One region of the Giesbergeria sinuosa genome, then DNA from elsewhere that is predicted to be linked to it. Evidence: riboswitches for the same ligand, from Rfam matches in the RefSeq annotation. Region 1 holds a riboswitch; the other holds the start of a gene.
The links. Region 1 has a riboswitch for cobalamin ahead of ACFO6X_RS03555 (TonB-dependent receptor domain-containing protein). Riboswitches for the same ligand answer to the same signal wherever they lie in the genome.

Region 1 (4,412 bases):
TCAAATCGCTGGCCCGAGGCTTGCATTTCTGCGCCCAGATTCCAGCCTGCCCATAGGGTATCGGCGCCCAAGGTGGCATGGCGTTTGGCCCGGCGTGCCAGCTGTTTGCCGGTGTCTAAATCACGGGGGTTTTGCCAGTCCACTGAGCCGCGCCACTGCACCCCAGCCAGCCGGTAGGAGCCTGCCACCGTCACGCCTTCGTATTGGGCGCGGGCGGTGTTGGCGTAGCAGCCAAAATCAGAAGCACAAGCACCCGTCCCTACGAAGGAGATCAAATTGCGTACCCGGTTGCGGTAGGCCGTCACTGAGAAAGTGCTGCTTTTTTCAGCCCAACGCAGGCCAATTTCGGCGTTGCGGCTTTTTTCTGGTTGCAGTGTGGCGACACCGTACTCGCTAAAACGCTGGTACAGAGTGGGCGCCCGAAACGCTGTGCCCACCGAGGCTGTGGCTCGCCATTGGGGGGTGAGGGCATAGCCATAGGCCAAACTCCCTGTGTTCTGACCCCCAAATTCACTGTCGTTGTCGTGGCGGGCATTGAGCTGTACGGTATGCCCCCCTGCGTTGTAGCCATAACCCAGTGCAACCCCATCCTGTGAACGTTGGCGGTCTAGCGTGACCCCCCAAGCATCCAAAGCTGGGTTGTAGAGCTGGTCTTCGCGGCGCTCGAGGGCTGCGTTAAAGCGATGTGCGCCCCATTGGTAATCGTGCTGCCATAGGTAGCCACGCAGTGTGGTTTCTGTCAGGTAGGGCGAAGGCGTGGTTTCGTAGCGGCTGGCCGCCTCCGTCACAGAGAGACGCGTGCGGTACGCCTCACTCCATTGCGCCTGCCAGCTCAAACCCGCCGTGCGCAGGCGATGCAAATTGCGGTCATCGGCAGGCGCAGCAGGGGTGTAGCTGAAAGCGTCGTAATCAGAGTGGAGCCGTTGCGCCAGCAGGGTGGCATCCAAACGGTGTTGCGTGTTGATGCGCAGGCCTAGGCGGGCATTGGCCGATGTGCTGCGGTAGCCATCGCGGTCTGGGTGGTGGCTGCCGCTGGTTTTGGTATCAAAACCATCGCTAGTGGTACGGTGCAGGCCCAGTGCATAGTCCAAGGCACCATCGGTGCCAGTGCTGCCACTGATGCCCGCCTCTATTTTGCGTGTGCCTTGGCTGCCCAAACCTACCCCAACCATGGGTTGGGCTGGGCCTTCGCCCTTGCGGGTAAATAATTGGATCACGCCAGCAATAGCGTCTGAGCCATACACGGCCGCTGCCGGGCCACGCAATACCTCAATGCGCTCCATCTGTGCCAACGGAATCTGTTCCCATTGTGCGCCACCCGTCGATTGGGAGTCCACCCGTACGCCGTCGATATAGACCGCTGTGAAGCGCGATTCAGCCCCACGCACAAACACACTGCTGGCATTGCCAGGGCCACCATTGCGCGAGATTTCTAAGCCCGGCAGCCGGGCCAGCACATCCGCCAACACACTGGCACCACTAGATTCAAGCGTTTCGCGATCCACAATGGAGACGTCGGCCACCAAGTCGGCCAAAGGTTGTGGCGTGCGGGTTGCCGTGACCACCACATCAGACAGCGAGGGTGTGTGCAGGTTCTGTGCCAATAGCAGTGGGCCTGGGGCATCTGAGGTTTGTTGTGCGTGTGCAGACAGTGCAGACAACAGGGCACAGGCCCAAACCACAGGGCGCACATTCAGGGCAACGCTGGGGCAGCCTGGGACGGTAGAGATCTTCATGGGAACACAATCAGAATGCAACCCGTGCTGGCTTCCCCGCCAGCGTTGGGTGATACAGCCACACTAGCCACCAAGGCTATGTGCGACCACCGTGTTGGCCGGTATCCGGGCTGGCGGAGCACCCTTCAGCGCCTTCCCAGTGCTTGTTCAAGGCATCCAGTGGCGTGTGGCTGAAGAGAGAGTGGCATGGACTCGTCCGCTGACCGTTGCGGGGGCAGCGCAGGCTCGGCAGCCCCCTTGATGGGGGCTTTCCTCCCTGCTTCCCGTTGAACTTCGGCATGTGAACCACACCAAGAGCACCAACGGCGCGGATTCTACGGCGCTTTGGCCACTGGCAACCCTACAATTGCAGGCATGGCCCCCTTGCAAACCATCGATCTCATCACCGCGCGTGTGGAGCACCTGCTCCAACGCCTGACCCAGTCTCAGCAGACTCAGCAGCAGCAGGCGCAACAGCTGGCCGATTTGGCCCGTGATCGACAGGCGCTGGAAAAGATACGCGAGCAACAAGCTGAACAGATAGTGCGGCTACTGGAAGAGCACGATATGCTCGTCCAGGCCCATACGGCCCTGCAAGAGGATGGACTGCGGCAAGAGGCCAAGAGCCTACATCTGGAGCAGGAGCGCGATGCCTTGCAGAAAGTCCACGCCGCCCAAACAGAACAATTGGTCGCCTTGACCCGTCAGCATGAAGAATTGCTGCGCAATACGGCACCCCAAACAGAAAAACTGGCGGCTTTGCACAAGGAGCATGCCGCCTTGCAGCAGGCCCATGCGGCCTTGCAGCAGACCAGCACCGAGCAGGCCACCCAAGTGACTGCCTTGCGCCAAGAGTGCCAAACCTTGCAACAGGCAGGGCAGGCACAACTGGCACAAATTGCTGCCCTTACCCAGGAGCGCGACACCTTGCAACAAACCAGCACTGGGCAGGCCGAGCAGATCAGCGCCCTCACCCGTGAGCATGACATGCTCAAATCCCGCCTGCAAACGGCCCGCTCCCGCATGGATGCTTTGATGGAAACCTTGCCAGCCAGTCCCGCAGAGAAAGAGGGTGGCGCATGATGATGAAGAAAATCGAGGTGCAGATCATGCAGCAGAGCCTGCTGCTGAGTTGCCCTGAAGGTGGCGAAGCCTACCTGCGGGAAGCCGCCGCACGGGTAGACAAGGCCATGACCCAGATCCGTGACGGTGGCAAGGTGCGGTTGCGTGAACAAATTGCTGTGCAGGCGGCTATCAATCTGGCTTTTGAGATGGTCAAGGCGGCGGTAGCCGAAAAGACGGCCCTGACGCGCGCTGAACAGGCAGAAGCTGCTGCGGCCAATGCACTGGTGCAAGCCCAAGAGGCGGCTATCTTGGCACAAAGCGTCTCTGGCCCCGAAATGCAGGCCAAGTGCCAGGCCTTGTTGGAGCGCCTCGATACGGCACTGCAAGACGGCACCACACCCGGTTGAGGTGTGGTGGCTGTGGTGGGCCAGCGCCTATGGCCGCCCAGTACCGCTACAATCGGCCTGTCTGCGGTGCTGCTGGGCTTTATATTTCCTTGAACCAATGCTCATTGAGCCTGGGCTTGGTACATTGCCCGGTGAGCGTGATCGTCTCGCGTCAGATGAACCCAACACCTGGCTGCCCTTGCCCCCCTGAACCCCCGGTTCAGGATGCAGGTTCGGTGGCACTGGCAGACACCTTCATTGTCTTGCCCTCCCCAGTCTGTATCGTGTCTGGGGCACTCCCAGCAGCCTCTGGTCAGGCGGGCCTGCTCCCCTTGATCCCCCCCCCCACCATTTATGTTCGATACCCTGCTAATTGTTGAGTTGGCCTTGCTGGGCCTGTGTACGGGCTTTTTTGCCGGACTGCTCGGTATTGGTGGCGGCATGATGTTGGTGCCTTTTCTGACCTATTTTCTGACTGAGCGGGCTGTATCTCCTGATTTGGCCGTCAAGATGGCCATTGCCACGGCGATGGCTACTATTTTGTTTACATCTATCTCCAGTGTGCGTGCGCACCACCGCCGTGGTGCTGTGCGTTGGGATTTGGTTCAGCGGTTGGCCCCCGGTATCGCTTTGGGAGGGATGGCGGCCAGCTTGGGGGTGTTCTCCTTGCTTAAAGGGTCTTTTTTGGCACTGTTTTTTGGGGTCTTTGTGGGTTTTTCTGCATTGCAGATGTTCCGTGACCGCAAACCAGCACCATCCCGACAAATGCCAGGGGTGGCAGGACAGGTAGCCGCTGGCAGTGGCATTGGTTTTTTGGCTGGGTTGGTGGGGGCTGGGGGGGGGTTTATCAGCGTGCCCTTCATGACTTGGTGCAACGTGCCCATCCACAATGCTGTGGCTACCAGCGCCGCCTTGGGTTTTCCGATTGCAGTGTTCAACGTGGCTGGTTATGTGCTGGGGGGCTTTTCGGTGCCCGGTCTACCTGCACATTCCATGGGTTATGTGTGGTTGCCAGCTTTGGGCGTAATTGCCGCGTGCAGTGTATTCACGGCCCCTCTGGGCGCTCGTGCGGCCCACAGTTTGCCTGTGCGCCAACTCAAGCGGGTTTTTGCCAGCTTATTGCTGGTGCTGGCGGTTTATATGTTTTGGAAGGGATATGCCGCGTTGTAACGCAACCGGGCCATCAACTGCACCACAGTTCTGGCCCATGGGTGGCATCAAGCCACAGTGCCCATAAGGCCACACC
Region 2 (4,412 bases), on a different contig from region 1:
TTTCAGGAGACACCCATGGCCAGCAACTTTCAATGGAACGACCCTTTTTTGCTCGACCAGCAATTGACCGATGATGAGCGCATGGTGCGCGATGCCGCTGCCGCCTATTGCCAAGACAAGCTGGCCCCGCGTGTGCTTGAATCCTTCCGCCACGAAAAGATGGACAGCAGCATCTTCCGTGAGATGGGCGAGTTGGGTCTGCTGGGCCCTACCATCCCCGAGCAATACGGCGGCCCCGGCCTCAATTACGTCAGCTATGGCCTGATTGCCCGCGAAATTGAACGCGTTGATTCGGGCTACCGCTCTATGGCAAGCGTGCAAAGCTCGCTGGTGATGGTGCCCATCTATGAGTTTGGCACCGAAGCGCAAAAGCAAAAATACCTGCCCAAACTGGCCAGCGGTGAATACATCGGCTGCTTTGGCCTGACCGAACCCGACCACGGCTCCGACCCCAACAGCATGGTGACCCGTGCGCAAAAGGTGCCGGGTGGCTATCAGCTCACTGGCGCCAAAATGTGGATCACCAACAGCCCGGTGGCCGATGTATTTGTGGTCTGGGCCAAAGAGGTCTCCGAAGGCGGCGCTGTCGGCCCCATTCGCGGCTTTATCCTCGAAAAGGGCTGGAAGGGTCTATCGGCTCCAGCCATCCACGGCAAGGTGGGCTTGCGCACCTCTATCACCGGCGAAATCGTCATGGACAGCGTGTTTGTGCCCGAAGAAAACGCCTTTCCTGAAGTGCGCGGCCTCAAAGGCCCGTTCACCTGCCTCAATAGCGCCCGCTTTGGCATTGCTTGGGGGGCGCTGGGGGCCGCAGAGTTTTGCTGGCAGATGGCCCGCCAATACACCCTGGATCGCAAACAATTTGGCCGCCCCTTGGCCGCCAACCAGCTCATCCAGAAAAAACTGGCCGACATGCAAACCGAAATCACCCTCGGCCTGCAAGCCTGTCTGCGCGTGGGCCGCATGAAAGATGAACACCAAAACGTGGTGGAAGTCACCTCACTCATCAAGCGCAACAGTTGCGGCAAGGCATTGGACATTGCCCGCTTGGCCCGCGACATGATGGGCGGCAATGGCATCAGCGACGAATTTGGTGTGGCCCGCCACTTGGTCAATTTGGAAGTGGTCAACACTTACGAAGGCACCCACGACATCCACGCCCTGATTTTGGGCCGTGCCCAAACCGGCATTGCCGCCTTTGCTAATTAACCCACACTTGCCACGGTGACTCCTGCCCCGCAGTGCCGTGCGCTCTGCGGGGCTTTTCCCTTGTTTTTTGAGGCTGGATAGTCTGATGAATACTGCCGATTTCCCCTGCGCCGCCACCACTCCAGCGGGTGCTTTGGCCGGTATCAAAGTGCTAGATCTATCGCGGGTGCTGGCCGGGCCTTGGTGTACACAGATGCTGGCCGATCTGGGCGCCGACGTGGTCAAGGTGGAGCGCCCCGGCGTGGGTGATGACACCCGCCACTGGGGGCCGCCTTTCTTGCAGGATGTGGATGGCAACGACACCGATCAAGCAAGCTACTTTACCGCCTGCAACCGCAATAAGCGTTCTATCACCATCGATATGGCCCACCCAGAGGGGCAAGCCTTGCTGCGCCGCATGGCCCAACAGGCCGATGTATTGGTAGAAAACTTCAAGGTGGGCGGCTTGCAGCAGTATGGCCTCGATGTCGACAGCCTCCAAGCCCTGAACCCCCGCCTGATTTATTGCTCCATCACGGGTTTTGGGCAGGATGGCCCCTATGCCGAACGCGCCGGTTACGACTTGATGGTGCAGGCTCTGTGCGGCCTGATGAGCATCACCGGCCACGCAGACGCCCAGCCCGGTGGTGGCCCGCTGCGTGTAGGGGTGGCCGTGATCGATATTTTCACCGGCCTGTATGCCAGCAACGCCATCTTGGCCGCACTACAGGCCCGCCACACCACCGGGCTAGGGCAGCACATCGACATGGCCTTGCTCGATGTGGGCATGGCAACGTTAGCCAACCAAGCAGCAGGTTTTTTGGCAACCGGCCAAGCACCTGGCCGGGGAGGCAATATCCATCCGAGCCTGGCCCCTTACCAAGACTTTCGCAGCAGCGATGGCAACGTGCTGCTGGCCATTGGCAACGATGGCCAGTTTGCCCGCTTTTGTGCTGCCATTGGCCAACCACAATGGGCACAGGATGCACGTTTTGCCAGCAACACAGCACGGGTACGCCACCGGGCGGCACTGCTGGAGTTGTTGGTGCCAGTGATGCAAACCCGCACCACCGCGGAATGGGTCGCTTTGCTCGAAGACAAGGCGGTGCCTTGTGGCCCCATCAACACCATTGCCCAAGCCTTTGACGATCCACAGGTGCAGGCCCGTGGCTTGCGTATCAACCTGCCGCGCTATGCAGGCGATGGCATTGCACAGGTGGCGGGGGTAGCCAACCCCATGCGCCTGAGCGCCACTCCGGTGCGCTACCGCAGTGCCCCTCCGGCCTTGGGCCAACATACCGACGAGGTATTGCAGGAGTGGGGGCTGGATGCAGCACAACGTGCGCAGTTGCGCGCTACAGGAGCCATTGGCGCTTGAGCCTGTAGAATGCCCGACTTTCGGGTGCGCAAACTCCTTCTGAGGGTGTTTGCGTTAAACGGGAAGCCGGTGACGTTGCACAGCAGTGCAGCCATTCCGGCGCAGCCCCCGCTGCTGTAAGCCAGACGACCCCGCACATGCCACTGTGTTACCAAACATGGGAAGGCGCGGACAAGGATGATGGCGAGCCAGAAGACCGGCCCGAAAAATGTCAGCACCATTCCCCGGGGTGACGGGAAAACTGCCTGCAATCGCACTCCGGCCCTACTGGAGTGCTTGTGTGCTTTGATCGCCCCCGCATGGTGTTTTTATGAACCATTCGACGGGAGGATTCGAATGCACATCATGGAAGGCTTTCTTCCACTGGAGCACGCGCTGGGCTGGTCTATCGCCTCTGCGCCTTTCTTGGCCTATGGCTTGCACGCCATGCGCCGCGATATTCGCCAGCACCCAGAACAACGGATGTTGTTAGGCGTGGCGGCGGCTTTCAGTTTTTTGCTCTCGGCACTCAAGTTGCCCTCGGTCACGGGCAGTTGCTCGCATCCAACCGGCGTTGGCTTGGGGGCGTTGCTGTTTGGCCCTGGGGCTATGGTGCCCATCGCTTTGGTGGTGTTGTTGTTTCAAGCCCTGCTGCTGGCGCACGGCGGCCTGACCACACTAGGAGCCAACTTATTTGCTATGGGCATCGTCGGGCCGTTTTGCGCCTATGCGGTGTTTCGGCTAGCCAAGGCACTGGGCTGTTCTTTGGCGTTGGGGGTGTTTCTGGCTGCATGCCTGGGTGATTTGTCCACCTACCTGACCACTTCGGTGCAATTGGCGTGGGCCTTTCCTGATCCGGTGGGTGGTTTTGCAGGCTCTCTGACCAAGTTTGGCGGCATTTTTGCCCTGACCCAAATTCCTTTAGCCATCAGTGAAGGCTTGCTCACCGTGCTGGTGATGAACGCCTTGCAGCGTTTTAACCAAGATGAGATGCGTGGTATGCACCTGCTGCAACCCACCAAGGGGCAGGCATGAAAAAGTCAAACTGGTTGATTTGGGCTGCGGTGCTGCTGCTGTCGGTTTTTCCTTTGTGGTGGGTGCCTGCTCCAGCCCCCGGCACTGAAGCCTTTGGCGGTGCCGATGCCGAGGCACAAAACCTGATTCAGACCATCGCACCAGACTACCAAGCATGGTTTGCGCCACTGATCGAGCCTGCCAGTGGCGAGATCGCCTCCCTGTTGTTTGCGTTGCAAGCCGCATTGGGGGCTGGGGTGATTGGTTATTGGCTGGGCGCTTCTGTCACCCGGGAAAAACTACGCCAAGCCCCAGCGGATACCACGCCCCCACAGGCAGCAGGCCGTGTGGATTGAACGAGCCGCCCACCACAACCACTGGAGCCACGTTACCCCCCGCGCCAAGGCTATTTTTACCTTGGCTGCGCTGTTGGCCGCCTATGTAGCGCGCACCCCCAGTGCCGCTTTGGGGGTGGCCTTGGTTTGTGTGCTGCTAGTGTGGCGTGGGGCCGGGGTGCCTTGGCGTTGCTACATCCGGGTGGCAGCAGGGCCGTTGGGTTTTTTGCTGTTGTCGGGTGCTTCCTTGCTGGTCTCGGTGGTGTGGGAGCCACCAGGGGCACTGGCTTGGCATATTGCGCCCCATGCGTTATCGGATGTGGCGATGGTGACCGCGCGCTCGGTGGCGGCGCTAGCGGCACTGTTGACGCTGGTGCTCACCACACCATTGGCGCACCTGATTGCACTGCTACGCCAGCTGCGGCTGCCCGACATTCTGCTCGACCTGATGGTGCTGTGCTATCGGCTGATTTTTGTCTTCTCTGAGGCCTGCCACGACACCGTGGCTGCCCAAACAG

Region 2: linked by a shared signal. The riboswitch ahead of ACFO6X_RS01555 (energy-coupling factor ABC transporter permease) and the one ahead of ACFO6X_RS03555 (TonB-dependent receptor domain-containing protein) in region 1 are both predicted to bind cobalamin.

Annotation. Positions count from the first base shown of each region.
Region 1 is NZ_JBHSHJ010000002.1:197,240-201,651, forward strand. Features, by position in the region: gene ACFO6X_RS03555 (TonB-dependent receptor domain-containing protein) at 1-1,736, opposite strand, end outside; cobalamin riboswitch at 1,816-2,055, opposite strand; gene ACFO6X_RS03560 (hypothetical protein) at 2,091-2,798, shown strand; gene ACFO6X_RS03565 (cell division protein ZapA) at 2,801-3,187, shown strand; gene ACFO6X_RS03570 (sulfite exporter TauE/SafE family protein) at 3,521-4,336, shown strand; gene ACFO6X_RS03575 (sulfite exporter TauE/SafE family protein) at 4,350-4,412, opposite strand, start outside.
Region 2 is NZ_JBHSHJ010000001.1:344,286-348,697, reverse strand. Features, by position in the region: gene ACFO6X_RS01565 (acyl-CoA dehydrogenase) at 16-1,209, shown strand; gene ACFO6X_RS01560 (CaiB/BaiF CoA transferase family protein) at 1,295-2,566, shown strand; cobalamin riboswitch at 2,572-2,785, shown strand; gene ACFO6X_RS01555 (energy-coupling factor ABC transporter permease) at 2,912-3,580, shown strand; gene ACFO6X_RS01550 (energy-coupling factor ABC transporter substrate-binding protein) at 3,577-3,915, shown strand; gene cbiQ (cobalt ECF transporter T component CbiQ) at 3,905-4,412, shown strand, end outside.